DNA from 2 places in the Brucella sp. NBRC 12953 genome. Region 1 is predicted to be linked to the other one. Evidence: riboswitches for the same ligand, from Rfam matches in the RefSeq annotation. Region 1 holds a riboswitch; the other holds the start of a gene.

Region 1 (15,901 bases):
GATATGCCGAGCTGCGCGCAAAGTCGATTATGACGAACAGCTGATGTATCCCATGCCGGACGCAGCAGGCGCACGGCAAAAGGCATTGCCATTGCCGCATTGACTGTCACGACCATGAAAGGGGCCATCGTGAATGGGTCGGTGAAGTGACGCAGCAAAATAAACCAGCCAGCACCAATGACGATAGGCGGCATCACAAGGATGAGGCTTGCACCCGTATCGAAAAGATTAGCCAAGCGCCTGCTTTTGGTTGCTTCGCGCGCTATCACAAGGGAAAGCGATAGGATGACGGCAAGAAGCGCTGCGCCAAATCCCAGAACAACGCTGGTGCCAATAGCATTTGATACGGCTCTTTCGCTCATCAGGCGCATGAGATCAGCAGCAAGACCGGACACCACAATGCCCGTAACGGGCAAAGCCACATAGAGAAAGCCGATGCCAATCGCCACAATGTTGAAGAGGCGTTCAAGGCCATCTGGCCTGCCATAGCGGCGTGGGGCAGTGGTGAGAGTGAAACCCTCTTCCGAAGGTCGACCCGTGAGGCGTAAGGCCGCGAGAATTAGCACAGTGAGTGTCAGCTGTGCCAGTGTGAGTGCCACGGCGCGTGCTGGATCAAAGTCGAAATGCAGGCTTTGATAGATTGCAACTTCCAGTGTAGTGGCGCGTGGCCCGCCGCCGAGTGTGAGAACCGTTGTGAAACTCGTTACACAGAGCATGAAGATAAGGCCGATCATGCCGGGCAGATTGCGCCTTATGGTCGGCCATTCAATCAGGCGAAAGCGAGCTGTGCCCTTCATGCCGAGTTGTGCTGCGAGTTTCCAGTAGTCAGCGGGAATCGATTCATAGGCTGCCAGAATGAGCCGCACCGCCAAGGGCATATTGAAAAACACATGCGCGATCAGAATGCCCGTCAAGCCGTAAATATCGGGTTGTACTGGATATCCCAGCGTCTGCGATAGCTGCGCGATAAAACCATTGCGCCCGTAAATGCTGGTAATGCCGAGCACAGTTACAAGGGCGGGCAGGGCGAGCGGCAGCGCGAAAAGGCGCAGGATCAATCCGCGCCCCGGAAAACGGGCTTCCGAATAAAGAGCGCGCGCTACAGGAATGGCAAACAGCACTGAAATCAGGCTCGACAGAACCGCCTGCCAGATCGTGAAACGTGCAATACGCTGAAGATAGGGATCAAGAAATATTCTGAAGCTAAAGCCGCTGGCCTCAAGTCCCAGGGCGATTAGTGAGCCGCCGACCAGACTTGCCAGAAAGCCAAGCGCCAGTACGCCCGCAAGAGATTTGATTGCGGGCGTTGTCTGGACTGGCCGGGTGCTGGTCAGCGTTTCACTCATTTGCTGGAAGCTGCCAGCCATTCATCGACCCAGGCCTTGCGGTTCTTTGCAACTTCGTCTGCCGGGATGAGAAGTGTCTTTTCCGGCTTCGGCAGTTTGTCGAAGGCGGCAGCAAGAGGTGCAGATGTTTTGCCTGCCGGGAACATCCAGTTGGTTTCAGGGATTACATCCTGAAAGCCTGGGCCGGTCATAAATGCGAGGAATTTCTGCGCCAGCGGGTTTTTTGCACCCGTTGTTGTCTGGGCGGCAAGCTCAATCTGAAGGTAATTGCCTTCAGGATAAGCCAGCGCCTTATAGCGTTCCGTATTCTCGGCAATCATATGGTAGGCAGGGGAGGTGGTGTAGGACAGCACCATTGGCGCTTCACCCTTGGTGAACAGGCCATATGCTTCCGACCAGCCCGGAGTAACCGTGAGAATGCGCTTCTGCAACTTTTCCCATGCTTCGCCTGCCTGATCGCCATAGACCGATTTGATCCAGAGCAGAATGCCGAGGCCCGGTGTCGATGTGCGCGGATCCTGAATGACTATCTTTTGCGAAGGATCGCCTTCGACCAGCTCTTTCAGGCTTTTGGGCGGATTTGGCAGTTTCTCGGAATCATAGACGATGGCGAAATAGCCGTAATCATAAGGTACGAAAATATCGTCCTTGAAGTCGCCCGGCACTTTGACATTGGAAAGATCAATGCCGCTTGGCGCGAAATAGCCCGTGGCGCGTGCTTCCGTGGTCAGGTTCGTGTCGAGGCCAAGGACGATGTCCGCTTTGGTATTGCCGCCTTCAAGCTTCAGGCGATTGAGCAGTGCTACGCCATCAGCCGATGCCACCCATTCCAGCTCGCAATCGCATTCTTTCTCGAAATTTTCCTTGACCTTTGGACCTGGACCCCACTCGGAAACGAAGCTGTCATAGGTATAGATGGTCAGCTTGTCTTTGGCCTGCGCAACAGGCGCAAAGGCAAAAGCTGCGGTCAGCGACAGGGTAAGCAGAGATAAAAGCCGCATAACGGCATTCCTTTCTTTTATTCGAAAAGATTGAGCGCCGCTTGGGAAATCGGTCAGCATCTAATCCCTCCGCCGGTACAAACCGGATCAGGTTCAGCGGGTTAGCCGGAGTGCGGCCTCTCAGCCATTCAGAGATTGAATGGCACCCCGTTAGAGCAGGGCTGACAATAGATGTTTGCATCACGAAGGGCAAGGGATCGCAATGCGGGCTTTCAGCTATAATTTCTGCATGTTATGAGCGGTTTATGAGCACATTTGTCATTCTACTCGGCGGCGATCTCGTCGTCACGGATCGCCTGAAAAGCCAGATTGCAGGAGCGCGTGTTCTTGCGGCGGACAGTGGCATACGTCATGCGGCCGCGCTGGACGTGGAGCCGGAACTGTGGCTGGGGGATTTCGATTCCGCTTCCGATGCTTTGCAAAAGCAGTATGCCCATGTGCCGCAGAAGAGTTTTCCGCGCGCCAAAGACATGACCGATGGTGAGCTTGCGCTGTCGGAAGCCTATGAGCGTGGCGCCGAAAAGGTCATTTTGTGCGGTGCTTTTGGCGGCGCCCGCACCGATCATACGCTGTTGCACCTCACCATGGCGACAGCTCAGGCAGCGGACGGTCGCAACATTCTTCTCTCAAGTGGAGAGGAAGAAGCATGGCCGCTGGTGCCCGGTGATTATCTCTATGATTTTGCAGACGGCACATCGTTCAGCGTCATAAATTTCTGCACAGTTGAAGGTTTGTCGATCAAAAATGCCGAGTGGCCGTTAGATAATGTGACACTGCCTTTCGGCTCTTCCTGGACCGTATCCAACATTGTGCGTGGAACTCTTTGTGTTTCCGTGCGTTCTGGTCTTGCGATACTCGTAGCTAACTTTGGTGAAGAGACCCCGCTTTAGGACGGCTGCTAACCTTATCAATTGAAACTGCTTGACGCTGACGGTCGAAACGTATTGTAAATGTTCCCAAGCGGGTAAGATCTGCTTTACGCCGAAATTGGGGACGCAAAGTCGGTGTTGGTGTAACTTTAAGTAGGAGATTGTTTCATGAAATCACGTCTTTCCATGATTGCAATCGTCGGCGCGCTTGCGTTCTCAACAGCAGCATGCACGACGGCTGAACAGCGTACTGCCGGCTATGGCGTTGGTGGTGCAGCTCTTGGTGCGCTCGCCGGCGGTGCAATTGGCGGCAGCGGTCGCGGTGCTCTGGCTGGTGCAGCTATCGGTGGCGTCGCTGGTACGCTTCTCGGTGCAGCACAGACCCGTAATGGCGTTCAATACTGCCGTTACCGCGACAATTACGGTCGCACATACGAAGCACCTTGTAACTAAGGTGCCCAAGCCGCTGAGCGGTTTTGAATTCAACAAACAGGCCGGGGAAACCCGGCCTGTTTCTTTTTTGGCCATACCCATTTGACAGAATGCGTTTTGTCCTCGACAAGCAGGGCAGAAATTTCAACGGCATTTTTCAAAGAGAACCATGGCACCTCCGCTTCTTCGCCTCGATCAGATCAAGCTAACCTTTGGCGGCACGCCGCTGCTTGAGGACGCAGCCCTCTCGGTTAGCGAGGGCGACCGCATCGCGCTGGTCGGACGCAATGGTTCCGGCAAATCCACTCTGCTTAAAATTGCCGCCGGTATGGTCGAAGCGACCTCTGGCGAAATCTACAAGCATCCGGGTGCCACTATCCGTTATCTGCCGCAGGTGCCTGATCTTGATGGCTTTGCCAATGTCCGTGCGTATGTGGAAGCCGGTCTTGGACCAACAGACGATCCGCATCGTGTGACCTATCTGCTGGAACATCTGGGGCTTACCGGCGAGGAAAAGCCCGATCATCTGTCAGGTGGTGAAGCACGTCGTGCAGCGCTTGCCCGCGTGATTGCTCCACAGCCTGATGTATTGTTGCTCGATGAGCCGACCAACCATCTCGATCTGACAACGATTGAATGGCTTGAAGGTGAGCTGCGTCAGATCCGTTCAGCCATCGTTCTAATCTCGCACGACCGCCGCTTTCTGGAGAATGTCAGCCGTTCGACAGTCTGGCTTGATCGCGGCCTTACCCGCCGCATCGATCAGGGCTTTGGTCATTTTGAGGAATGGCGTGACAAGGTTCTCGAAGAAGAAGAACGCGACCATCACAAGCTTGGGCGCCAGATTGCGCGCGAGGAACATTGGTTGCGCTATGGCGTAACCGCTCGCCGCAAGCGCAATATGCGCCGTCTTGGTGAGTTGCATTCCATGCGCGCTGATTTCCGCAATCACCGCAAGGCACAGGGTACAGCTGTTCTGGCGGCCAGTGATTCCAAGGAATCCGGCAAGCTGGTGATTGAAGCGAAGAAGCTGAACAAGGCTTATGGCGAGCGCGTTCTCGTTCAGGATTTTTCGACGCGTGTTCAACGTGGCGACCGTATCGGTCTTGTTGGTCCAAACGGCGCAGGCAAGACGACGCTTTTGTCGATGCTGACCGGCAAGCTTGAGCCTGATTCCGGTACATTACGACTTGGCGTCAATCTGGAAATGGCCGAGCTTGATCAGAAGCGCGAAAGCCTGAACCTTGATGACACGCTCGCGCATTATCTCACAGACGGGCGTGGCGAAAGCCTCGTGGTCAATGGCGAGCAGCGCCATGTTGTTTCCTACATGAAAGACTTCCTGTTCCAGCCGGAACAAGCGCGGACACCAATCCGCGAACTTTCCGGTGGTGAGCGGGCACGTCTGATGTTGGCGCGTGTTCTGGCGCGGCCTGCCAATCTGCTGATCCTTGACGAGCCGACCAACGATCTCGACATGGAAACGCTCGATCTGTTGCAGGAACTGGTTTCCGGCTTTCCGGGAACGGTCATTCTTGTAAGCCACGACCGCGATTTCCTTGATCGTACGGTAACGTCTGTAATCGCGCCGGAAGGTGATGGTAACTGGCTCGAATATGCCGGTGGCTATGCCGATATGATGGCACAGCGTAAAGAGCAGGCGTTGGCAAAACGCAACGTCAAGACGACGACAGCTCGCACTGACGAAAAGGGTGGGGATGCACCGCAGCCCAAACGCGATGAAAAGCGCAAGCTTTCCTATAAGCAGAAATTCGCGCTCGAAACCTTACCCGGCAAAATGGATGCTTTGGCAAAGGAAATGACTGTGCTGGAAGGTAAGCTTGCCGACCCGCAACTTTATGCCAAAGACCCGACGCTTTTTGGAAAGACTGCCGATCTTCTTGAAAAGAAGCGCTCTGAACACTCTGCCATGGAAGAAGAATGGCTGAAGCTGGAGATGTTGCGCGAAGAACTGGAAGGGTAGTTTACCCTTCCGTTTCGTTTCTGGTTAAGCGCTTGCCTTGTCGAGCAGGGCAATCGCTTCAGCATCCAGCTTGATCTGTGCGGCATCGAGCAGCTCATTGAGCTGTGTGAGACGCGTGGCGCTGGCGATTGGTGCCGTAATGGATGGTCTCGCAATTAGCCAGGCAATTGCGATTTGCGCCGGTTTAGCGTCATTGGCACGAGCAACTTGATCAAGTGCCGCAATAATCCGCGACCCGCGATCCGTCAGGTATTTCTCTACCGTTTGACCGCGCGCACTCTGGCCGAGATCGTCTTTTGAGCGGTATTTGCCGGTCAGGAAGCCGGAAGCCAGCGAATAATAATTGATAACACCCAACTCATTGTCGCGGCAGATCGCTTCAAGTCCATCCTCAAAAGCCGATCTGTCGTAGAGATTGTAAAGCGGCTGCAAGGTTTCATAGCGCGGCAGGCCATGCTTCTTCGCAACATCAAGCGATTCTGTCAGACGTTCCGGTGTCAGATTGGATGCGCCGATTGCACGGACTTTACCGGCCTTGATCAGCTCCTGATAGGTGCCGAGAACATCTTCAAACGGCGTTTCGGGATCATCCCAGTGCGACTGGTAGAGATCGATATAGTCGGTTTGCAGCCGTTTGAGGGAGGCATCGACGGCTTTGCGGATATAGCTTGGTGAAAGGCCTTTTTCGTCGGGGCCCATTTCAGAACCGACCTTGGTGGCAATCACAACCTTGTGGCGCAGGCCGCGGGATTTCAGCCAGTTGCCAATAATGGTTTCGGATTCACCACCGATATTGCCCGGTGCCCATGCGGAATACACGTCCGCAGTATCGATGAAATTGAGACCGGCATCGACAAAACGGTCGAGAAGCGAAAATGATGTTGCTTCATCGACCGTCCAGCCAAACACATTGCCGCCAAAACAAAGCGGCGAAACCTCGAGTTCAGTACGTCCGAGTTTTCTAAACTCCATGGACCCTATCCCCTTCCTGTGTGTACGAATTCCGGCGAATTCGCAGGGCTTCGATTTCAGGAAGAAGCAACAGGCCGGACGCACCGCGCCCTAAATGTCAGCCCATACCAAGTGCATCCATATAAAGCTGGAGCATGGCTTCTTCTTCCTGACGTTCATGGTCTTCTTTTTTACGCAGACGAATAATGGTCCTTACGACCTTGCTGTCAAACCCCGAACCCTTCAATTCCGCGTAAACTTCCTTGATATCGTCGCCGATGGTCTTTTTTTCTTCTTCAAGACGCTCGATGCGCTCGATGAAAGCACGCAACTGGCCTACGGCGATGGTCTGGGCTTCGCTGGTAATGTCGTCGCTCACGGGTTTCTCCAATTCAGCTCGATTATCAATAAAGGTCAAAGGTCACTCGTTACAGGAACAGGACCGTTGCCGAAAGTCGGACATGGTTTTCCTGCGAGTCGCAGGCAAAATTAAGAGCCGCTGGGGTAAGAAAAACGCGTTTTATCGCGTTATGGCTGTGGATAGCGGGCAAAGCGTCAGTCTGTCAGATGTGGAACCGGGCCTGAACGCGAACCATAATGGCGGATTTCGTGGATTTCCGGCATTGCGTTGATGGCATTAAGCATGGGGGCAAGCCGATCGGCCCATTCACGCGCACCCGCCTTGTCAGCAATCAGATCCTGACGCACTTCAATCAGAACATGCGCATAACCACGCGCCGTTGCATGACGATACATCGCATCGTTTTTAAGTGCGCCATCATAAGGCTCATTATCACCGACAATGAGGCCCGGCTCTTCGCGCAGCATGGAAAGCAGTGGTGTAACGGCGCGCGGATCAGAATCCCAAAGCAATCCGATTTGCCACGGACGATCCTTGCCGCGCCAGTTTGGCGTGAACGAATGGATCGAGACGATGAATGGGGCTTTCCCGCTTTCGGCTGCAACCCGCGTGCTCATGGATGCAACTGCATCATGATAGGGGCGATAGAAGCGGTCGAGGCGGATTTCACGCTGTTCGGGCGACATCGGATAATTGCCGGAGATCACCGCCCCATCAGACAATTGCATGATAAGCGTCGGATCGTCTTCGCCGCGATTGGGATCAATCAGCAGGCGTGAAAAGCCACCCATGACGGCTGGTGCATCAAGCTTCGCAGCCAATTGACGTGTCAGTTCCTCAACGCCGATATCATAGGCGATATGCCGCTCGAACTCGCCTTGCGCCAGGCCAAGGCTACCATATTCAGCCGGCAAATCACGGCGGGCATGGTCGGCGGTCAACAACAGGCCGAGGCTGAGATTGCCGTCGACCTGATAGACGGGGGAAAAGGACGGATCACATGACATGGATGCAGCTTCTTAGGTAGGATTTCTGTCATAAATCACAAGTAGTTTTAGCTCTGTCATGAGAAAGCCGGGATTGCAACGATCATTCTTAAAAGAATGGGGAAGGAGTTTCCGGAATGCGGCAAAGGAACGAATCTAATCGTTTAAATCGTGCTGAAATCGCTATGCAGTTCGAATGGAAATGCTGTAACTGATTTGTTCTCTCCGGGATTGCGTTGACATCAAAGGCGAAACTGCCGAAAAGAGAGCGACCGAAAGAGGATTTCCTTGCGTGAGACAAAAGCGATTGCGGGCTGAAGGAGTTCGGCGAATGCGACTTCCAATGTTTTTGGGTTTGTTTTCCAGTGTGCTGATTGGTGCTCTGGGGATGACATCCATGGAAGCGCGAGCCGATTTTCGAGTATGCAACTCAACCCAGAATCTCGTTGGCGTTGCCATTGGCTACAGAGCCAAAGCTGGTTGGGTGACGGAGGGCTGGTGGCACATTGATGGTTCCACCTGCAAAACCCTGATCGAAGGGCCTCTGACCTCGCGCTATTATTATCTTTACGCTGAGGATTCTCAGAGTGGTGGTCGCTGGGAAGGCAAAGTGAACATGTGTGTGGCGGAAAAGGAATTCCGCATCACTGGTGTTCAGGACTGTTTTGCACGCGGGTTTCAACGCAATGGCTTCCAGGAATACGATACCGGGGAACAATCGAGCTGGATGGTACAGCTCACCGATGAAACGCCGTTAGAAAACTCCACAGTTACAGGAACGAATAACCAATGAAACGCAACCGCAAGGTCAAGATTCTCGCCACACTCGGCCCGGCGTCAGGCGAGGAATCCGTTATCCGCAAGCTTTTTGAAGCTGGCGCAGACGTCTTCCGTATCAATATGAGCCATGCGGATCATGATCTGATGCGCACGCTCGTCAAGCGTATCCGTAATGTGGAAAAGGAACTGGGTCGCCCGATCGGGATTCTGGCCGACCTTCAGGGTCCAAAGCTGCGCGTTGGCAAGTTCAAGAATACAAAGGTCGCACTCGTTGCAGGCCAGACCTTCACGCTCGACAACAATGAAGAGCTTGGCGACGAAACCCGCGTCTATCTTCCGCATCCGGAAATTCTGGAAGCTGTTGAGCCGGGCCACCGCCTTCTCATCGACGACGGCAAGCTGGAGCTGATTGCTGAAGCAAGCGACGGCAAGTCGATCCGCTGCAAGGTTGTTGCAGGCACCAGCATTTCGGATCGTAAGGGCGTCAGCTTGCCGGATACCACGCTGGGTGTCGGCGCACTGACGGAAAAAGACTTCAAAGATTTTCATGCTGTTTTGCAGGAAGAAATTGACTGGGTTGCCCTGTCGTTCATTCAGCGCCCTGAAGATCTGATCGAAGCACGCAAGATTTCGGGCGGCAAGGTCGGCCTGATGTCGAAGATCGAAAAGCCGCAGGCTGTGACCCGTCTTGATGAGATCATTGAGCTCTCTGACGCGATCATGGTTGCGCGTGGCGATCTCGGCGTTGAAATGCCGCTGGAAAGCGTTCCCGGCATTCAGAAGCAGATGATCCGCAAGGCACGCCGCGCTGGTAAGCCAGTAGTGGTTGCCACGCAGATGCTTGAATCGATGATCACTGCACCGGTTCCGACCCGCGCTGAAGTATCGGACGTTGCGACCGCAGTGTTTGAAGGTGCTGACGCTGTCATGCTTTCGGCAGAATCTGCTTCCGGTCAGTATCCGGTTGAAGCTGTCGCAACCATGAACCGCATCGCGGAAAAGGTCGAACGTGAGCCGACCTATCCGGGCATTCTCGATGCACAGCGCGCAATCCCAGAACCAACCGGTTCTGACGCGATTGCCCTTGCTGCTCGTCAGATCGCTGAAACGCTTAACCTGTCGGCTATCGTCACCTATACGGCTTCGGGTGCAACGGGTCTGCGCGCTGCGCGTGAACGCCCACGCACGTCAATCATCGCACTGTCGCCGATTGTTGAAACCGCACGCCGTCTTTCGGTTGTCTGGGGTCTGCATTGTGTTGTGACTGAAGATGCACACGATCTGGAAGACATGGTCGACCATGCTTGTCAGGTCGCCTTCAAGGAAGAGTTCGGCAAGGCTGGTGATCGTCTGATCGTCACCGCAGGCGTACCATTCGGAACGCCAGGTGCCACCAACCTCCTACGCATCGCCTATATCGGCGCTGATGGTCAGTCTTCCACTGACTAATATAGAAGTACCTAGTTTGGGTGCATGATAGAAGTACAAAACGCGCTCCTTTCGGGGCGCGTTTTTGTTTGTATCTCTGTGAGAGAATCAGGTGCGGGTGTCGCTCAGCTCTTCCGTGAGATCGAGCAAGCTCTTCTGAGCATCTCGCATCATAGGATTGATCTGCAGTGCCTGCTCATAGGCTTTCAAAGCCTGTTCCTTCAGCCCACGCGCGCGCAGTATCTCCGCCATGCCTGTCAGGGCACCGTAGTGGCGCGGTTCAAGCTCCAGAGTACGATTGATGTCGTACATGGCGTGCGCATAGTCGTTACGCAGGAAATAGACGGTGGCGCGACGGTTCCATGCTTCTGCATAGTCCGGATTGAGCGCAATGGCTTCATTCAGGAAATCGAGCGCCGATGTGTAGCGCTTTTCCAGCATGGCAGCGCTTGCCCACTGAATGAGAAGATCAATCGTCGCGCTGCCTGACTGCGACCAGATCTGATTAATCTGGACGGTGAGCCGACGTGCCTTGGTTTCGTCAGAGGTGCGTTTGAGATCGGCAAAAAGCTTGTCGAGGCGCTCTTCCGGCGTTTGTTCGGCTTGATTTTGTTCTTTGGGAGCGGGCTTCTGGTCGCTGTCAGTGCCAACCTGCACCGGGGTAATCGGTGCTGTCAGGGACGGCTTTGTTTCGGCATAGGCCGAAGACGCACTGATCAGGGCCGAAAGGCCAAGCGTAATCAGAAGCGAAGAATTGTTCAGATAAGCAAAAACGTTCCGCATGCGCATAATTTTCATTATACGCAGCGGAACGTCAAATGCAAAATCAGAAATAAGATTAGCCCTGACGTGCCTTGAAGCGCGGAGCAGTCTTATTGATGATGTAAACGCGGCCCTTGCGGCGAACGAGCTGGCAGTCACGATGACGGGCCTTGAGCGCCTTGAGCGAATTCTTGATCTTCATGTCAATCACCGGTCTTGGTTGGCCCATCGACATGACATGTCTCGGGGCTTCATAAAAACAGGCGCCCAAGGCGCCAATTGGTTACAGGCAGTATTCCTGCCCGAAGGGTTGGCCGAAATACACAATATTCCAGCCAAATGTCAACTCCTGCGCCGCAGATTCACGAAGTCAGGTTCGGAAAATCTTGGCCTCAGGGACTGTTCACGGAAGAATCTGACAGATTCCTCCGTGAAGTTTAGTTTGCACGGGGCTTTATACGGGTTACGTGACCCATCTTGCGGCCTGGGCGCGCTTCTTTCTTACCGTAGAGATGCAGCACAGCATTCGATTCTGCGAGAATCGCTGGCACCTTTTCGACGTCATCGCCAATCAGATTCTCCATCACACAATCCGAATGGCGCACGGTGTCACCCAGCGGGAGGCTTGCAACGGCGCGAATGTGCTGCTCGAACTGCGAGATCGCGCAAGCGGCTTCCGTCCAGTGGCCGGAATTGTGAACGCGTGGTGCAAATTCATTGGCAAGCAGTGTGCCATCTGCGAGGACGAAGAATTCGAGACCAAGCACACCGACATAATCAAGCGCATGCAGGAGCTTCTCAGCGGCCTTGCTCGCAGCTTCTGCTGTCTGAGCCGAGATGGCGGCTGGAACCGTTGAGGTTGCGAGAATGCCGTCCTTATGAACGTTTTCCGCAATATCGAAGATTGCTACATTGCCGTCGCGATCACGGGCTGCAATGACCGAGACTTCGCGCTCGAATGCGACAAAGCCTTCGAGAATTGCCGGTGCGTGCTTGATTGTCTCAAGTGCTGCATGCGCTTCATTCTCATCAAGCGACGTCAGGCGAACCTGCCCTTTGCCATCATAGCCGAGACGGCGGGTTTTCAGAATGCCGCGTTCTCCCAAAGCACCGAGCCCTGCAATGAGCGTTTCCTCATCATCGACAAGGCGCCAGGGCGCAGTCTCAATACCGCTTTCATTGAGGAACTGCTTCTCGGTGAAGCGATCCTGCGAGATTTCAAGCGCTGCCGGTGGTGGGAAAACGAGCGCCGATTCTGCAAGCTTGTCTGCGGCCGATACCGGCACGTTCTCGAATTCATAGGTGATAACGTCGGAGGCCGCTGCAAGCTCAGCAAGAGCAGTGGGATCATCATAGGCTGCAATGATCTGGCGATTTGCCACCTGAGCCGCCGGGCAATCTGCCTGTGGCTCCAGAATGATCGTCTCATAGCCAAGGCGTGCGGCTGCCATGGCCAGCATACGACCCAACTGGCCGCCGCCGATAATGCCGATCGTTGATCCAGCCTTCAGTGCGGAATTTGCCATATCAGACCTCGTCCGATGGGCGTTCAGCGACGCTTTCGGTTTGCGCTGTGCGCCATTCGTCAAGACGGGCAGCAAGTGCATCGTCGTAAAGTGCGAGAACGGCTGCTGCAAGCAGAGCAGCATTGACGGCACCGGCGCGACCGATAGCGAGCGTGCCGACCGGAATGCCTGCTGGCATTTGCACAATCGAAAGGAGCGAGTCCTGTCCGGAAAGTGCTTTTGACTGCACGGGCACACCAAAGACCGGAAGAGGGGTCATGGCTGCAGCCATGCCGGGAAGGTGAGCCGCGCCGCCAGCACCGGCGATCACGACCTTGAAGCCCTCGGCCTTTGCACCTTTGGCGAAAGCGACGAGGCGGTCTGGTGTGCGATGCGCAGAGACGATGCGGGCGTCAAAGGAAATGCCGAGAGCCTCCAGTGTGTCTGCTGCATGACGCATGGTTTCCCAATCGGACTGGCTGCCCATGATGATGGCGACGTCTGCACTCACGCTCATTGATCCTTCCTGCTCCGCTTCAATCGTTCGGTGGTTGGTATATTGAAAAACAAAGCCGGGCGAACCCCGGCTGTAAAACGTCTTTTGTCAGATGCTCAGGCGATGATGTCAGGGATGACCTGATCTTCCATTTCCTGCAGCTTATCCTTGATAGCGAGTTTTTTCTTTTTCATGCGCTGAATGCGCAGCTGATCGCAGCCCACCTGCATCATGGCGTTTATGGCTGCATCGAAATCCGCGTGTTCCTGTTTCAGACGTGCTACGGCCAATCTGATTTCGGCCTGTTCCTGATCGGACATGCGGTTTGCCCCGTATTGTTCCAGAATGATATTACGGGCCGCACCAGATTGGGGCAGACCCGTTTCGAGCGAAGCCTTTATCACATTTTTCGTGATTGGAAAATGCTACCAAAACAAATTCGACTTTCCACCAAACTCATGCCACAGTGTCATTGTTCTGTCATGAACAACGGTTGCCGGAAGTTTCGACTGACAAACTGTTGAATGGCAGCCGGGACTGCGTAATTGGCCCGGATAACAGGAGGTGTACCGGGCGTTTGCGCAGGTGAGAGCGGATGGAGCCATTCTGTTGGCAAAACTGCTACATGGCTCTGTCCTTTGGGTAATCATTCAAAGGAGAATTGATGATGGCTATCGAGTCCCATCTTGCCACGCTTGAACAGAAGCACGGCGCTTTGGAAGAGGAAATCTCCGAGGCTTTAGCGTCACCGGCAATTGATGACCTGCATGTTACTTCTCTCAAGCGCAAGAAACTCGTTCTCAAGGAGCAGATCGAGAAACTTAAAACTCAGGTGACACGACATTAAACACAGGAGTTTTAAACGGTATTTCAATCGCCGTTGGTGATGATCAACAGGATGGTACTGTTACTGATATTGGCGGCTGTGCAACAGCCGCCGCACATCAGCTTTTAAAATCAAATGATTTTGCAAAGGTGCTCACCATAGAGCATTTCCTGTTTTTATCGCATTATCCCACGCAAAACCGCTTCGCAATTTTGCCGAAAATGCTTTAAAAGACACCGAAGAAAGCAGCGAATATTCGCTGCTTTTTTGTTGTCTATCTGAAGCGGGTGCTCAGCCCTCCGCTTCAGCCCTTGGATCAAGGTTCATGGCTTCAGGAGTTGCACTTTTCACAGACGGCATACTCTTGAACTGTTCCTTTTCAGCCTTTGGCACGGATGCCCTCTTGCGTGAGCGGAACAGCGCATAGGCTGTGATGGAAATATGCGAGAGCGCTGTGATGGCAAACAGCCCCGATGGCCAGAAGATATCCATGGCAGCGGCTGCAAGCAGCGGCCCCAGCATCGTGCCGAAGCCATAAAGCAGCAGCAAGCCGCTCGATACTTTCACAAAGCTTTCCGCCGAGGCATGGTCGTTTGCGTGGGCGACGGCAACCGGGTAAAGCGCATAGGCCAGTGCGCCATAGCAGCCGGTCATAATGATGATGACCTTGCCATTGGACGGGCCGATAATGAAGGCCATAAGACCGACAAAGGCTGCGAGAGAAGCTACACCGGCCAGAACATAACGCCGGTCTATCAGGTCGGAAATTCGCCCGACCGGGATTTGCATCAAGGCACCAGCTGCGATGGTTACGCTGACCATAAGCGCGATTTCGGTGGTTGAAATGCCCGATTTTGCGCCGAAAACAGCGCCAAGTGTACCCCAGGCACCATTCGCTATGCCGATCAGGATGCAGCCGACGAAGGCGGCAGGTGAATTGCGGTAGAGCGCCTTGAGATCAAGCTGTACTTCGGTCAGCGGTTTTGGGCTTACCGCTGTCGACATGGCGGTGGGGATCAGTGCCAGGCAGAAAAGAATGCCGGTGATCATGAACAGATGATCACTCCTGATATCGCCATTTGCCACCATCATCTGGCCGCTCATGGTGGCACCATAGTTGACCATCATATAGAGGCCGAAAATCTTGCCGCGGGACTCATTGGTGGCGCGCTCGTTCAGCCAGCTTTCGATCACCATGAAAGCGCCTGCCATCGAGAAGCCGGTGAAGGTTCGCAGAATGATCCATGAGATTGCATCGATATAGATGCCTGACAAAAGAGCGATGATGGCGGCGGAAGCTGCAAAACAGCCAAAAGCGCGGACATGGCCGACACGTCGCACCAGGCGCGGGGCGAAAATGCAGCCAGCGACAAAACCGCCCGCCCATGTCGTGCCCAGCATACCAAGTGAAGCAACGGAGAAGCCTTCAAGTCCGCCGCGCAGGGGCAGCAGCAGGCCATGCAGGCCAGAGGCCATCAAGAGAAAGGCTGTGCCGCAAAGCAGCGCCAGAACCTGAATGTAAATACGCAATATTACGTTCCCGGAATTTCATGAAGCCGTATTGAAGTGGCTTTGATTTATCGCTGATACTGAGGCGAAAACGTGCCGCCTCAGCGGAAAAGAGCTTCTGCAGCCGCGCGGCTGTCGCCCTTTCGGAGCCTTTCTGCTTTCAGACGTTCGATTTCGGATTGTAGCAAAGCGATACGCTGGTCGATTTCGATCACCGACAGCAGAGACAGCTCATCCTCGCTGAGAACGACGCTTTCACGTGGCTTTTTGACCTCTTCATCAAAACCGCTCATGGCCTTCCTCCGGAGTCTATGGCGTGCTTATAAAGACAGAAAAGATTTACAGCGGTTTCAGTTAAGAAAGAATCGTTGGAACCGCTGTAACTGTTTGTTTTTACGCATTATCCGACGCAAAACCGCTTCGCACTTTTGCTGGAAATGCTATAACACCTTGAATCTTCGCATATATATTTCCAGAAATCGATGATGAATTCTCTGAAAATGAGCAGGATGTATTTGTGCAGTTGTGTGTGCGGTATTTCTGCGACGAGAGATTTGAACAGGAGCTTTGATCATGATGGCTGAATTGCCTTCCCAGATGACCGCAATCGAAATTTCCGAGCCGGGCGACGCCAATGTATTGCGTTCCGTACAGCGCTCGGTGCC
Region 2 (15,901 bases), on a different contig from region 1:
GGTGGCGAGGTTGAGTAGTAGTAACCTGCCGGATTATATTTCATGCCGTGGCTGAGATCGAGCGTACCGCCATTGGCGAAATCGGTGCAGATCTCGCCGCTTTGCGTATCCAGCGCGATCAGACGAGCGTCAGACGTCGGCAGATAAACGCGTTCTGAACATTTCGCACCAGCAGTTGCAGTCGAATCCTTCCAGTAGCTGACGCCACGGCAGGTCTGGTGCTGGCGATCGGTGTTGAAGCCGACCTTCGGATCGAACCTCCACTTTTCCTTGCCGGTCGCAGCATCAAGGGCGATAGCCCAGTTATGCGGCGTGCAAAGGAAGAGCGAGTCGCCGATTTTGAGTGGCGTCACCTGATAGGTGGTTTCACCCACATCTTCCGGCTGCTTCACATCACCGGTCTGGTATTGCCAGGCGACCTGAAGTTTGGAGACATTTTCAGGCGTTATCTGTGCAAGCGGCGAGTAGCGCTGTCCGTAAGGTGTGCGCCCATATTGGTGCCATTCACCATCAGGCACATTGCCACCGAGATCAGGCGTTGCGGCAACCTTTTCCGTTGGTAGGTTGCCATTGATGCTGGTTGGGTCCTGCGTCATCGAATAGCCGGCAACAACAAGTGCTGCGAGCGTCGCTATCGTGAGTGGCAAGCCACCGCCGTTCAGCGGCTTTCTGACCCATGGCGTGAGCAGCCAAAGGCCAAGCAGAACAATGATGCCGCCGGTTGAGCCAAGCCGCCACCAATCGAAGCCAACTTCATAAACCGCCCAGCCGAGCGCTCCAAGGATGACCAGCGCGTAAATCCAGAGCGCCAGAGAGCTTCGTTTGAGAAGAAAGAAGCCGGTCAGCAGAAAGCCTACAGCAATCGCTATGAAGGCCCAGCTGCCACCCAATGTGGCGAGGTAGATACCGGCTGCGCCGAGCGCAAGACCAATCAGTAAAAACAGAATAGACGTCAGAGAAACAAGCAAGACATTACCCCCTTCAAGTAGTGACTGCAGTCCCGCCGTGCATGACTGTTACTTGAAACAAAGATGCACGGATTAAACCGAATTCGATGCATTTCTGATTTGGGTAGGCCTCATATTGGTAGAAGTGTCGCAGCAAATTGATTGCTGCGCAACACGGCTTGCCTGCTCATCCACATAGGCGGCAAAATAAAAAATCCAGTGGCAAATGTTTAAAAGCAATATCGCCTGTCGGCAGCGAGAAGACTGCCGACAGGATAACCCTATAATCAGGCCATTGGGCTTTTGAAACTGCGCAGGCGCAAGGCATTGCTCAGTACGAAAATGCTAGAAAGCGCCATCGCACCTGCTGCCAGCACCGGCGAAAGAAGCGTGCCGGTAAACGGATAAAGAATACCAGCGGCAACCGGAATCAACGCCACGTTATAGGCAAAAGCCCAGAACAGGTTTTCGCTGATGTTGCGGATTGTGGCCTTTGAGATTGCAATCGCATTGACCACGCCACGCAGATCACCTGACATCAGCACAACATCAGCGCTTTCAATCGCAATATCGGTGCCTGTGCCAATCGCAATACCCACATCGGCGTAAGCCAGAGCTGGTGCATCATTGATACCGTCACCCACAAAGGCAATGCGCTTGCCCCCAGCCGAAAGGCGCTTCAAAGCTTCGACCTTGCCGTCCGGCAGCACTTCCGCAACCACTTCATCAATGCCAAGGCGCTTGGCAATCGCCTGAGCAGTGCGGCGGTTGTCGCCGGTAATCATCGCGACTTTGAGACCCTGCTCATGCATGGCAGCAATGGCGGCAGGCGTGGTTTCCTTCATCGGGTCGGCAACCGTGATAATGGCAGCGAGCTTGCCGTCGATTGCTGCATAAAGCGGGGTCTGGCCTTCATCGCCAAGACGGCTCGCATCATCCGCAAACACCGCTACATCCAGACCGAGCTTTGCCATATAGCGATCAGCACCAATGGCAACTTCACGACCCGAAACGCTGGCCTTAAGCCCGAAACCGGGAACGGACTCAAAGGCCGAAACATCGGCAAGCTTCAGTCCCTTTTCCTTTGCAGCCGTCACAATCGCATCAGCAATTGGATGTTCGGAACGTGCTTCCACCGCTGCAACCAGCGCCAGGGCTTCATCCTTATCGATGCCATCGACAACAGCGAAATGCGCCAAAGCCGGCTTACCTTGTGTCAGCGTGCCGGTTTTGTCGACCGCAATCACCGATGCATCACGCAGCGTTTGCAGCGCGTCACCACGACGGAACAGAACGCCAAATTCTGCAGCGCGACCCGTGCCCACCATGATCGAGGTCGGCGTTGCAAGCCCCATGGCACATGGGCAGGCGATAATGACAACCGCAATAGCATTGACCAGCGCGTAGCCCATCATGGCTGTGCCGCCGATAACCAGCCATGCAATGAAAGTAAGGACCGCAGCAGCCATAACTGCAGGCACGAACCAGCCAGTGACCTTATCAACCTTGGCCTGAATGGGCAGCTTGTCAGCCTGCGCGTCCTCAACCATCCGCACGATCTGCGAGATGACCATATCGCGGCCAACCTTGGTTGCACGGAATGTGAAGGCGCCGGTTTTGTTGATCGTGCCGCCGACGACTTCCGCGCCCTCTTCTTTGGCAACGGGTACGGGTTCGCCGGTAATCATCGATTCATCCACAAAGGACGAGCCTTCGATCACCTCGCCATCGACGGGGACTTTCTCGCCCGGACGCACCTGAACGACATCGCCGACCCGCACATCTTCAAGTGGCACATCGATCGCGTCGCCATTGCGGAGCACGCGGGCCGACTTGGCCTGCAAGCCAACGAGACGGCTGATCGCAGCCGAGGTTCGGCCCTTGGCACGAGCTTCCAGATAACGGCCAATCAGGATCAGCGTGACAATGACAGCAGCGGCCTCGAAATAGACGTTGACTGTTCCTGCCGGCAGAATATCCGGCCAGAAGGTTGCAACGACAGAAAAGCCCCATGCGGCGGCTGTTCCGACAACCACCAGCGAGTTCATGTCGGGTGCGGCACGCAGAAGGGCCGGAATGCCTTTCTTGAAAAAGCGCATACCCGGGCCGAAGAGGACAAGTGTTGTCAGCACAAACTGGAAATACCAGCTGTTCTGCATTCCAATCGTGTCCATGACGAACATGTGCACCGCTGGAACGATATGCGATCCCATTTCAAGAATGAAAACCGGCAGGGTCAGAACCGCAGCAAGGATGACGTTCTTTTTCAGCTCAAGCGCTTCCGCATCGCGCTTGTCAGATTGCGTTTCCTGCTTGGCATCGCTGCGTGCCTCTTCAAGAGAACGCGCTTCATAGCCCGCGGTTTCAACCGCCTTGACAAGATCACCAAGCGGCACCTGGCCAGCCAATTCGACATGAGCGCGTTCGGTCGCGAGATTAACGCTGGCGCGGGTTACGCCTGGCACGGCATTCAATGCCTTTTCAACCTTGCTCACACAGGAGGCGCAGCTCATGCCTTCAATGGCGAGATCGGCACTTCCTGATGGCACATCATAGCCTGCCTTGCGGATCGCGTCGATGACTGCTGGCATGTCGGGTGCGGCCTTGAAGGTCACATCGGCGCGCTCGGTTGCAAGATTGACAGACACCTTGTCAACGCCCGGTACTTTCGCGACAGCCTTCTCAACAGATGACACGCAAGAGGCACAGCTCATGCCCTCGACGGGAATGGCGAAACTTGTGTTTTCGGATTTGACTGGCTTGTTCATGGCAATCCCTTCTTCTGCGCATCGTGCTTTCCGAAGATCGTTGCCGATTTTTGAGCCGATGCTGCAGCCCCTTTTTAAAGGGCTAGATACTGAGTTGCATCATAAGTAACCCTTCCCACCGTTGGAAGGTCAAGCCTTATTCATAAATGATTTTCAGATGGCCATTTCGTTCTGCGGCTGCATTACAGCGAGGATTGATCCGCAGCGGGTCTGGATGAATTCGGGCACCTCAGCTGCAGGCATCGGACGCCCCATCAGGAAGCCCTGCACCTCGCCGAAATTCTGCTTGCGCAGGCATTCAAGCTGCTGCGTGGTTTCCACGCCTTCAGCAGTCGTTACAATCCGAAAACCAGCGCCCAGCGTGGCGACCGCCTGAATGATCGCGAGATCACGGGTATCGACTTCGATGCCCGATACAAAACTGCGGTCAACCTTGATCTTGTCGAACGGGAACGAGCGCAGATAGCTGAGCGATGAATAGCCAGTGCCAAAATCATCCATGGCGATCCGCACACCCAGGCGACGCAACTCAAACAGCAGTTCGATATTGTGTTTGCTGTTTTGCAGGAAAACGGATTCCGTGATTTCAAGTTCGAGACGTTCTGGAGATAAAGCCGCCTCATCAAGCGCTTCCGTGACGGAATCGAGCAGCGTCGTCTGATTGAACTGCACCGGAGAAAGATTGACCGAAACTTTGATCTCATCCGGCCAGGAAGCTGCCTGACAACAAGCCTGTCTCAGCACCCAATCGCCGATGGGGCCGATAAGCCCGGCTTCTTCTGCAATCGGAATGAACTCAACCGGCGAGACCATGCCCAGCGATGGATGACGCCAGCGCAGCAGGGCTTCAAACCCGGATATACGACCTGATTCCAGATTGAAGATCGGTTGGTAATGCAGCTCGAACTGCTTCGCGGCCAAGGCCACCCGCAGATCAGTTGTCATCGCATGGCGTTTCTCAACAGCCAGTCGCAGCGAATGTTGGTAGAAGCGGAACGTTCGCCGACCATCCGCCTTGGCGGCATAAAGCGCCAAATCAGCATTGCGCATCAGCACGTCGGTATCTTCACCATGCAGAGGCGCCTGAGCGATACCAAGACTGCAAGACACGAATTCCGTCGTATCACCGAGATCAAACGGATCCTGAAAAGCTGAAAGAAGGCGGTCCGCAAACATGGCAATCTGCGAAATCGCATCGCTGCGATAGATGATGGCGAATTCATCGCCACCAAGTCGCGCGAGAAACTGATCGCAAGTCGTGATGTTCTTAAGACGCGTCGCCACCTGATTGAGCAGCAGATCACCTATCTGGTGGCCCCTGCTGTCATTAATGGTCTTGAAGTGGTCGATGTCGAGATAGAACAGCGCAAACGCCGGAGCGCTGTCGCCCTTTTTCAGAATATTTTCAATATATTGCGAAAAATAGGCACGGTTCGGCAGGTCCGTCAGACTGTCGTGCATGGCGATATGCGTCATGCGCTGTTCAGTCTCGCGTCGCTCAGTAATATCTTCGACAAGCCCGATCAGGTAACGCGATTTATCGCCTTCAACAGGTGGAATGGGACGTTTGATGATCCGCATCCGGCGCGGTGTGCCGTCAGCACAACGAATATCCCGCTCAATCGTCAACACATCGCCGCGGCGCATTGCCAGCCGATCCTGCTGCGTCAGAAGCTTTGCTTCCTCGCTTGGGAAAATTTCGGCGTCGATCGAGCCAACTACATGGTCGATATTGTGACCGCTGATCGTGGACGCTGCCTGATTGTAGAGAACATATCGGCCTTCGTCCTGCATATCCTTGACGAAAACACCAAGCGGCATGTTGTTGACCAGTCCATCAAGCAGAGACTGCACATGACTTGCCTGCCGGGTCGCCTCTGCCAGTTCGGTCATGTCTTGAACGATTGCCAGAATGACCTGCTTGCCGTCGAAGACGACCTGGCGTCCGTAAGTGAGAACCTCGATGGTTTCGCCGTTGGCTTTGAGATGCTGCCAGCGTTCGGGACGCTCAAGATCGCTTCTGTCGCGCACGGCTGCAAACATCCGCTCCCGCTCGGTCTGCGGACGGATATCAAGCACTGTCATGCCGGGGATTTCGTCTGCAGAATAGCCGTAAAGCGCATGGGCCGCTTCATTCATGACAATGAATGCTAGCGTTTCAGGATCATAGACCCACATGGGTGTCGGATGAGTTGTAAAAAGAATACGGAAATCCTCGTCGGATGTGCGCACCATCGCATCACCCGAGTGAGCCTCACCGGCTTCCCGCTTCCTCATCATTGGTCCCTCATCAGACAAATCCTGACTGGATGTTTTCCGCTCTCATGCGAGAGTTAACCCGGAGAATCAGATCAAACTGTCTGTAGCAGGACGATGCAATCCGGTGGATAGCTTACAGTATATAATTTTAACAAATTATATACAAATTATCAAAATCCCTAATTTAGCGCCTGCAATTTGTCGTTTTACAGTCTCTTGACCGGCCTGCTGTTCCGGCCTATGCTTAAGACACAAAATTCGTTGGGGTGCCTTCGAAGCAAGATCAGGAAAAGCGCTAAACGGTTTTCCATCCGACCTTGCGACACAAAAGGCTGAGAGACGCTGACCGCGTTAACCCATTGAACCTGATCCGGGTAATACCTGCGTAGGGAACGGAGTTTGGCGCGTCGCGAACAAGGAGGATTTCATCTTCCGTGGGGCAAAGCCCCAAAACCCGTTCATGACGTCTCAATTTTCCGTTCGGAATGAGAGACGACATGATGGACTTAAGACAAAGCCTCTCCCGAACAAAAGCAAGCAGCAGCAATGGTGCATCCGTGCCTATTTGCGTGACTATTGCTGGCTCCGACAGCGGCGGCGGTGCTGGCATTCAGGCTGATCTAAAGAGCTTTTCAGCACTGAACGTCTATGGTGCAAGCGTCATTACAGCGATCACCGCACAGAACACATTAGCGGTCACAGCAGTCCACGATGTTCCGTCTGAAATCGTTGCGGCACAGATTGATGCAGTCTTCAGCGATCTCAATGTGGCTTCGGTCAAGATCGGCATGGTGTCGGTGCCGGAAACCATTCAGACAATCGCCAAAGGCCTTGGGCATTTCTCTGGGCCGGTGGTTCTTGATCCGGTGATGGTGGCGAAATCCGGCGACAGGCTTTTGAGCGAAACCGCAATCTCGACATTGCGCGAAAAACTGATCCCGCTTTCATGCCTTCTGACACCAAACCGACCGGAAGCAGCTTGCCTGCTCGATTGTGCCATCGCGCGAAATAATGATGAGGCGGAAGAACAGGGGCGCGCTTTGCTCAAGCTTGGTGCAAAGGCTGTGCTGATGAAAGGCGGGCACGCTGAGGGCGACATCTGCACCGACCTTCTCATCCGTGCAAATCTGCCGACGATCCAGCTGGAAGCGCCGCGTATCTACACGCAGAACACCCATGGCACCGGATGCACGCTTTCATCAGCAATTGCAGCGGGACTTGGCAAGGGGCTTTCGATGGAAAAGGCCCTTCGTGAAGCGCACAGCTATCTGCAAGCGGCCATCCGGTCCGCTAACACGTTGCAGGTCGGAAGCGGGCACGGCCCCGTGCATCATTTCCACGCCTTGTGGGAGATTGCATAATGCGCGTCACCATCATCGGCGCGGGTGTTGCAGGTCTTGCCTGTGCCGCAGAATTTAGTGACCAAGGCCACGCCGTCACTGTGGTTGCCAAAAGCACCGCAATCGGCTCCGACAGTTGCTCTTGGTTTGCAGGCGGAATGCTGGCCCCGTGGTGCGAAGGCGAGAGTGCGGAAGAGCCCGTCGTCAGGCTGGGGCAAGAAGCGATTAGCTGGTGGGAACGGCATGTTTCGACAGTCCACCGCAAGGGCACGCTCGTCATTTCCCACACACGCGATACGACTGAACTGCGCCGCTTCGCCCGTCGCACGGCAGCCTTCGACACAATTGATTCCGAACAGATTGATGCACTGGAGCCGGACCTTGCAGGCCGTTTCCGGCATGGGCTTTTCTTTGCTGAGGAAGGCCACCTCAATCCGCGCAATACACTGATCGAACTTGCCGAAAACCTGCAAAAGAAAGGCGTCGTCTTTCATCTCGGGCAAGATGCGAAAGATGTAAAAATCGACACCGATATCACCGTCGATGCGCGTGGTCTGGCAGCGCGCGATCAATTGCAGGAGCTGCGCGGCGTAAAGGGCGAAATGCTGGTGGTTCGCTCCCGCGACATCAATCTTTCACGCCCTGTGCGCCTGCTGCATCCGCGCATTCCGCTCTACATCGTGCCGCGCGGTGACGGCATTCATATGATCGGGGCAACCATGATCGAAAGCGATGAGAGAGGCGGCATCAGCGTTCGCTCGACGCTGGAAATGTTAAGCGCCGCCTATGCGCTGCATCCGGCATTTGGCGAAGCGGAAATTCTGGAAACCGGCGTCGATGCCCGCCCCGCCTTCCCCGACAACCTGCCGCGTGTGCGCAAGCGTGGCCAGACAATCTATGTCAACGGGCTTTACCGGCACGGCTTTCTGCTCTCGCCTGCTGTTGCACGCATGGCGGTTGCGGCAGCAACCAAGACCGAACAACAACCTGAACTTCTGGAGAACCTGGCATGACCATCGTTTTAAATGGCGAGGTCTTTGAGACCAAAAGCGCCAATCTTTTCGCTCTGCTTGCAGAAATCGAACTTGATGAAGCGGTGGTCGCAACCGCGCTCAATGGCGAATTCATTGCAGGCGATGAACGCGAGGAAACGCTGATCGGCGAAGGCGATCGCATCGAAGTGCTCGCGCCGATGCAGGGAGGCTAAGATGCTGGAATTTTACGGAAAAACATTTGAAAGCCGCCTGCTATTGGGAACGGCGCAATATCCGTCCCCCTCTATTCTTGCTGACAGCGTCCGCTCGTCAAAGTCGGAAATCGTGACGGTTTCGCTGCGGCGCGAGAGCGGAAATATGCGTGCCGGTCAGGACTTCTGGACACTGATCAAGGATCTGGGTGTTTCGGTTTTGCCCAATACTGCCGGGTGCCATACCGCACGCGAAGCAATCACCACGGCAAAAATGGCCCGTGACGTTTTCGGCACAAACTGGATCAAGCTTGAAGTCATCGGCGATCACGACACGTTGCAGCCCGATCCTTTCGGACTGGTGGAAGCAGCACGAATTCTCTGCGATGAGGGTTTTGAGGTCTTTCCCTATATGAATGACGATCTTGTGGTTGCGGAGAAACTGATTGAGGCAGGCTGCAAGGTGTTGATGCCATGGGGCGCGCCGATTGGTTCAGGTCGCGGCCTCAACAATCCTTATGCGCTTAAAACCATGCGTGCGCATTTCCCCGATATTCCACTGGTCGTGGATGCCGGTATTGGCGTGCCATCGCACGCTGCAACCGCCATGGAACTTGGCTTTGATGCCGTGCTAATCAACACCGCCGTTGCCAAAGCAGGTGATCCAGCCGCTATCGCCCGCGCTTTTGCACTCGCTGTTGAAGCTGGGCGCATCGCCTATGAAGCCGATCCGATTGAAGCCCGCGACATGGCTGCCCCCTCCACTCCATTACTCGGAAAGGCATTTTTGTAATGGCCCTTGATCCGTTCTACCCGATCTTTGACAGCGCCAGCTGGTGTGAGCGCATGGTGCCGCTTGGCATCAAACTCGTGCAGCTGCGCATCAAGGATAAGAACGACGCTGAACTGCGCGCAGAAATTCGTGCAGCTCGCGAAATTTGCGCGCGATATGATTGCCAGCTCATCGTCAATGACTACTGGAAACTGGCGATTGAGGAAGGCTGCGACTTCATACATCTCGGTCAGGAAGACCTTGATGAAGCCGATCTCGATGCAATCCGTGAGAGCGGTGTGAAGCTCGGTGTATCCAGCCATGACGAGGCTGAACTTGATCGCGCATTAGCGCTAAAGCCAGCCTATATCGCGCTCGGCCCTGTCTATCCGACCATTCTCAAAAAGATGAAATGGCATGAACAGGGACTGGACCGCGTCAGCCAATGGAAAGCCACCCTTGGTGATATTCCGCTCGTTGGCATTGGCGGCATGAATGTGGAGCGCGCGCCGGGCGTCTTTAAAGCCGGAGCTGACATTGTATCCGTCGTCACCGACATCACTCTCAATCCTGATCCGGAAGCCCGCGTTCGGCAGTGGATCGAAGTTACACGCCCCTATCTAAAGTAGACCTAATATTCGCTTTAACGCGCATCTTGTCCGAAAACCGCTTCACACTTTTCGGGATGCGCTCTAACCGGAGGAAACATTGAAAAAACTGATTTTTGCTGCGCTTTTCAGCGCCACGGCTTCGTTCGCCCTGATGTCAGCTCAGGCTGCTCACGCGAACGATAAATTCAAACTCATACTCGACTGGTATGTGAACCCGGATCATGGGCCGATCATCGTGGCCGACAAGCTCGGTTACTTCAAGGACGCGGGTCTTGATGTGGAAATCATCGCGCCCGCAGACGCCTCTGTGCCGCCCAAAATGGTTGCGGCTGGACAGGCTGATCTGGCAATTTCCTATCAGCAGCAGGTGCATCTCGATGTTCATGCCGATATTCCGCTGATCCGTGTCGGCACTCTGGTCGATTCTCCGCTCAACTGCCTGATGGTGCGTGACGATGGCTCGGTCAATTCGATTGCCGATCTCAAAGGCAAGAAGATCGGCTTCTCGGTCGCTGGTGTTGAAGAAACGGTACTTGGCACCATTCTCAAAAACCACGACATAAAGCTTTCAGATGTCGAACTTATCAATGTGAACTTCTCGCTCGCACCATCGCTGATGTCGAAACAGGTTGATGCGGTGATGGGTGCCTATCGCAATGTCGAGCTCAACCAGATGGCGGTTGAAGGGGTTGCGGGCAAATGCTTCTTCGTCGAGGAGGAGGGCGTGCCGGTCTATGACGAGCTGGTGTATGTCGCCAACTCAAACAAGCTGGATGCGAACGAAAAAGAACGGATTTCGCGCTTTCTGGCAGCCACCGAAAAAGCCGCGCAATATATCGTCAATCATCCAGAGCAAAGCTACGACCTGTTCGCGTCTTACAGTTCTGAACTCAAAGACGAGCTGAATCAGCGCGCCTGGAAAGACACGGTTGCCCGTTTCTCGCGCTCACCCGCAAGCCTCGATTATGGACGCTGGAGCCGTTACGAAACCTATCTCAAGGATAACGGTCTCGTGCCTTCGATCCTGCCTGTCGAGAAATTTGCAATCGACGTCAACGCGGGAGGTGACAAGTCATGAGTAACACGCTTTATTCATCTGAACTGTTCACCCGCCTGCGTGCCGCAACGCTGGATGACTGGAAGCCCTATATCGATCATGAATTTGTCCGCGGACTGGGCAATGGCACGCTGCCGAAATCGGCATTCCTGCATTATCTCAGGCAGGACTACGTTTATCTGCATCACTATGCCCGCGCCTTTGCGCTGGGTGTCGTGAAGGCAGGCAGCTTGCAGGAAACGCGGCTCTGCGCCGAAATCATGCATGGGCTGGCGGTCACAGAACTGCCGCTGCATGTCGGAATCTGCGCACGCGAAGGCATAACCGAAGACGATCTTTACAACACAAAAGAAGAGCCGGAAAACCTCGCCTATACGCGCTACGTACTCGATTGCGGGCAGGCAGGCGATTTCCTCGACCTGCTGACCGCGCTTGTTCCCTGCGCGCATGGCTATGGCGAAATCGGGGTCAATCTGGCAGCCACCGCACATACCGGCACACCCTATCAAGAGTGGATCGACACCTATGCAGGCGCTGATTATCAGGAGATGTGCCACACGGTTGGAAAGCTTTTTGATCAGGCTGCAAAAGACCGCATCGGCACGGATTTCGAGAGTAGCCCGCGCTGGCCAAAGCTCTGCCAGATTTTTGCAACCGCAAGCAGGCTCGAAGCGAACTTCTGGAGCATGGGTATTTCGGGGGGTCTTAAGGGAGCATGACGCGCATCGCTCCTCGCTCGCGCAAAAAACGCATCGCCGACGGGTTTCTGTCGGCGTTTGCTGTGCTGGCACTTTGGCAGGCTGTGGTGAGCATCTGGCAGATGCCGCGCTTCATCCTGCCCGGCCCGCTCGACGTCGTGCAATCACTCATCACCAATGCACAGTTGATCGCCGATAATGCAGTCGTGACATTTGGCGAGGTGCTGGGCGGGCTGTTTCTCGGCTCTGCCATTGGCGTTCTCACAGCCATAGGGCTGATGATGTCGCCGCTCGCACAACGGCTTGTCATGCCGGTGATGGTGTTCAGTCAGGCGCTTCCGATATTTGCACTCGCTCCGATCTTAACACTCTCGCTCGGCTATGGACCGGCATCGAAAATTGCCGTTACCATTCTGATGATCTTCTTTCCGGTCGTCTCCACCTTTCTGGATGGAATGCAACGGACGGATCAGACGCTGATTAATGCCGCCGAAAACCTTGGCGCCAAGCCCATGCAAATTCTGTTTCGTGTACGCATTCCCGCAGCTTTCCCGTCGCTTGCTTCGGGGTTAAGTCTTGCTGCCGTCTATGCACCAATTGGGGCTGTAGTGGGCGAATGGGTCGGAGCATCAAAAGGTCTTGGTTATCTGATGCTGCTCGCCAATGGTCGCGCCAAGGTCGATCTGATGTTCGCAAGCCTGTTCGTGCTGGCCGCCTTCACCATGCTTTTACATGCAACCATCTCGCATTTTTCGCGCAAGCTCGCCGCATGGCCGCGAAAGCTGTAAGGCAGCATTTTTGCCACACTCAATAGATTGAAATTAAGTTTCTGCATTTTGCCACTTGGCAAATAGATTTGCTCATTTATTGTGCAGCCATCTGAAACACTGGCAAGAGGTATGAGATGCGTGTCTATCCATTTCCGTCGGTGCCCGGTGTTAACGCGGGGGCATCCAAGCTTTAGGTCTTTGGCCCGTGTTGCAGGCTAAGGCCTGATCGCCCTCCCTAAAAGGGCATATTCCTAACAACTTCCAAATTTGCCGCAGCTCTCAGCAGCTGTTTGTTTTGTCTTCGTTTTCAAACATCGTTCGACGCAAAACCGCTTCGTGCTTTTAATGAAAATGATTTTAAAGGAACCAGAATCCGTCTTCGCGCGGCCTGGTATTATTCATATGACTCGGTTTCGTATCAATTTCCGGGGACCTGCTTTCCGCAATGTCCTCGGCTACACCTTCAGCCACTGGCGAAGTCAGCCTCTGCGGCTGACGCTGATTATTATCAGCATGCTGCTTGCAACGGCCGCAGACGTCCTCACACCACTCTATTCAGGGCGGCTGGTCGATGCGCTTTCGATCGGTCAGGATGGCGCATGGGATGCTGCCATTCACGCGCTGATTATCCTGCTTGCGCTGGGCGCACTGGCGCTGATTACGCGTCAGCTGACGTTCTATGTCATCACCGACTTCACGCTGAAGATCATGAGTGACATGGCAGCCAGTTCGTTTCGCAAGCTACAGCGGTTTTCGACCGACTGGCATGCAAATGCTTTTGCCGGATCGACCGTGCGTAAGGTTTCGCGCGGCATGTGGGCGCTTGACCTGCTCAATGACACGCTGCTGATTGCGTTATTGCCGTCTATCCTCATGCTTTTCGGCTCAGTAGCACTTCTCGCATGGTACTGGCCGATGATGGGCCTGCTGGTTGCAATCGGCTCGGTGCTTTTCATCGTCTGCACGATTGTGATTTCGCTGGGCTTTGTTGCGCCTGCTGCAACGCTTGCCAACAGCTGGGACACACGTATGGGCGGCGCTTTGGCCGATGCCATTTCGTGCAACGCTGTTGTCAAGGCTTTCGGTGCGGAAGGTCGGGAAGATGGGCGTCTTGCCAAGGTCGTCACCAAGTGGCGCTCGCGGACACGCCGCACATGGCTGATCGGCACGCTGAACGGCTTCATTCAGGGTGTAAACCTGCTGGTGATGCGCGGCGTGGTCATTGCTTTTGCGCTCTATCTCTGGAGCCAGGGCAAGGCAACGGCAGGTGATATCACCTTCGTTCTGACGGCCTTCTTCATGTTGCAGGGCTATCTGCGTGATGTGGGTATGCATATCCGCAACCTGCAGCGTTCGGTCAACGATATGGAGGAGCTGGTTCAGATCGAGGCCGAGCCTTACGGCATTGCCGACAGGCAAGGTGCGAACGCGATCAAGATCGGAAATGGCGAGATCACGTTTGAGAACGTCACCTTCCATTATGGCAGTCACGACACGGCTCTCTATCGCGACTTCTCGGTCAGGATTGAAGCCGGTGAACGGGTTGGTCTGGTCGGTCATTCGGGTTCGGGCAAGACGACTTTCATCAAGCTCATCCAGCGTCTCTACGATGTGAGTGGTGGCGCCATCAAGATTGATGGACAGAACATTGCCGAAGTCACACAGGCTTCACTCAGATCGCAGATTGCTATCGTGCAGCAGGAACCAATCCTGTTTCACCGGACGCTGGCCGAAAACATCGCCTATGCTCGCCCCGGCGCGACACAGGCAGAGATCGAGCATGCAGCCATGCTTGCCAGTGCGCATGACTTCATCATGCGTCTGCCAAAAGGTTATGCAACGCTCGTTGGTGAACGCGGTGTGAAGCTTTCGGGTGGTGAACGTCAGCGTGTGGCGATTGCCCGCGCATTTCTGGCAGATGCGCCAATCCTAATTCTGGACGAGGCAACATCGAGCCTTGATTCAGAATCGGAAGTGCTGATTCAGCAGGCGATGGAACGGCTGATGATCGGTCGTACAACGCTTGTCATCGCACACCGGCTTTCGACAGTTCGCGCGCTTGACCGCTTGCTGGTCTTCGACAAGGGCAAAATCCTTGAAGAAGGTGATCACGATGCGCTCATCCGCAAACCGGGCGGCATCTATCGCCGCATGTTCGAACGTCAGGCGTTGGAACTGACCAAGGGACTGGAAGACGTTCTTCCATCGTAAGAAATGAAGCGGGGCCGGAAATACCGGCCCCGTTTTACAGCGGTTCCAGTTAGAAATGAATCGTTGGAACCACTGTAACTATTTGTTTTTACGCATTATCCGACGCAAAACCGCTTCGCACTTTTGCTGGAAATGCTATAAACTCATGTTTTTACCCATGTCTTTAACTCAAAACAGGGTTCCCGCTTTTGGGAGACATGCTTTACTCCGCCACCTTGCCCGAAGATTGGCGGATAATCAGCTTATATTCGATATGGCGCGACGGCGATGTGTTGTTGGTATCAATCTGGTGGAGCAGCATATCCACGGCATCACGCGTCATTTCGCGGATTGGCTGACGCACCGTCGTAATCTGTGGCGACACCATGCTGGCAATCGCACTGTCATCGAAGCCAACAACCGTTAGTTCGGCCGGCACATCAATCTTGTAATCATAGGCAATCTGCAGAACAGCAGCCGCCATGTCGTCATTCGAAGCAAAAATGGCAGTCGGCCTGTTTTGTAGCGATAGCAGTTTTCTGCCTGCAGCCAGACCGCTTGAAAAGCTGAAGCCGCCTTCAAATTCATAATCGGGATTGTGATCAATCCCCGCTTCATCAAGCATACGGCGATAGCCTGCCAGACGCTGCTGCGCCGAGCGGTGGGTCAGATCGCCAATCACAATCGCAATCCGGCGATGCCCCATATCGAGCAGATACTTCATCAGATCGAGCGTGGCCGCCTCATCGTCGATGGCAACGCTGTCAGTCGGATGCACATTGAAATCACCCGCCACACGCGCAAAAGGCATGGCTGAGGCAATCAGCTCCTGCAAAATCTCGGGATCATCCGACATGGGCGGTGTTACGATAATGCCATCAAGGCCTGAAGCATGGGCCGTTTCGATCAGCGATCCGCGAATATCCGCACGGTTCTCGACTGGAAATATCAGCAGTCGATAACGCGTGCCTCGCAGACGATCCAGCGCCCCGACTTGCAATTCCGTGACATAGCTGTGGCTTGGATTTTCAAAGAATAATCCGATGAGATGCGAGCGGCGCTCGACCAGATTGCGCGCCGCGGCATTAGGGCGATAGCGTAATTCAGCACCCGCCTCTTTCACCCGCTCACGGATCGTATCGCGGACATTCGGCTCGTCATTGTAAACGCGTGAAACTGTCTTGATCGACACGCCTGCCAGGCGCGCCACATCATGGATCGTCGCTCTCTTATTGGATGCGGCCATGGCCGTTATGCACTCTCTCCCCAGTGATATGCATAATTTACTAGCTGCTTTGCTCTA

What was found. Region 1 has a riboswitch for thiamine pyrophosphate ahead of thiB (thiamine ABC transporter substrate binding subunit). Riboswitches for the same ligand answer to the same signal wherever they lie in the genome.
Positions count from the first base shown of each region.
Region 2: linked by a shared signal. The riboswitch ahead of thiD (bifunctional hydroxymethylpyrimidine kinase/phosphomethylpyrimidine kinase) and the one ahead of thiB (thiamine ABC transporter substrate binding subunit) in region 1 are both predicted to bind thiamine pyrophosphate.

Region 1 is NZ_BAABSV010000008.1:104,421-120,321, forward strand. Features, by position in the region: gene thiP (thiamine/thiamine pyrophosphate ABC transporter permease ThiP) at 1-1,367, opposite strand, end outside; gene thiB (thiamine ABC transporter substrate binding subunit) at 1,343-2,347, opposite strand; TPP riboswitch at 2,395-2,507, opposite strand; gene ABWV94_RS18480 (thiamine diphosphokinase) at 2,593-3,237, shown strand; gene ABWV94_RS18485 (YMGG-like glycine zipper-containing protein) at 3,385-3,669, shown strand; gene ABWV94_RS18490 (ABC-F family ATP-binding cassette domain-containing protein) at 3,818-5,632, shown strand; gene ABWV94_RS18495 (aldo/keto reductase) at 5,657-6,604, opposite strand; gene ABWV94_RS18500 (DUF2312 domain-containing protein) at 6,702-6,962, opposite strand; gene ABWV94_RS18505 (N-formylglutamate amidohydrolase) at 7,139-7,951, opposite strand; gene ABWV94_RS18510 (DUF1036 domain-containing protein) at 8,262-8,723, shown strand; gene pyk (pyruvate kinase) at 8,720-10,159, shown strand; gene ABWV94_RS18520 (tetratricopeptide repeat protein) at 10,247-10,939, opposite strand; gene ykgO (type B 50S ribosomal protein L36) at 10,977-11,102, opposite strand; gene ABWV94_RS18530 (5-(carboxyamino)imidazole ribonucleotide synthase) at 11,338-12,426, opposite strand; gene purE (5-(carboxyamino)imidazole ribonucleotide mutase) at 12,428-12,916, opposite strand; gene ABWV94_RS18540 (YdcH family protein) at 13,018-13,221, opposite strand; gene ABWV94_RS18545 (YdcH family protein) at 13,566-13,748, shown strand; gene ABWV94_RS18550 (MFS transporter) at 14,019-15,257, opposite strand; gene ABWV94_RS18555 (DUF1192 domain-containing protein) at 15,338-15,529, opposite strand; gene ABWV94_RS18560 (NAD(P)H-quinone oxidoreductase) at 15,810-15,901, shown strand, end outside.
Region 2 is NZ_BAABSV010000002.1:195,183-211,083, forward strand. Features, by position in the region: gene ABWV94_RS04855 (glucose/quinate/shikimate family membrane-bound PQQ-dependent dehydrogenase) at 1-968, opposite strand, end outside; gene ABWV94_RS04860 (heavy metal translocating P-type ATPase) at 1,235-3,715, opposite strand; gene ABWV94_RS04865 (putative bifunctional diguanylate cyclase/phosphodiesterase) at 3,869-5,992, opposite strand; TPP riboswitch at 6,227-6,383, shown strand; gene thiD (bifunctional hydroxymethylpyrimidine kinase/phosphomethylpyrimidine kinase) at 6,475-7,335, shown strand; gene thiO (glycine oxidase ThiO) at 7,335-8,327, shown strand; gene thiS (sulfur carrier protein ThiS) at 8,324-8,521, shown strand; gene ABWV94_RS04885 (thiazole synthase) at 8,523-9,293, shown strand; gene ABWV94_RS04890 (thiamine phosphate synthase) at 9,293-9,901, shown strand; gene ABWV94_RS04895 (ABC transporter substrate-binding protein) at 9,981-10,961, shown strand; gene tenA (thiaminase II) at 10,958-11,659, shown strand; gene ABWV94_RS04905 (ABC transporter permease) at 11,656-12,426, shown strand; gene ABWV94_RS04910 (ABC transporter ATP-binding protein) at 12,811-14,619, shown strand; gene ABWV94_RS04915 (LacI family DNA-binding transcriptional regulator) at 14,822-15,844, opposite strand.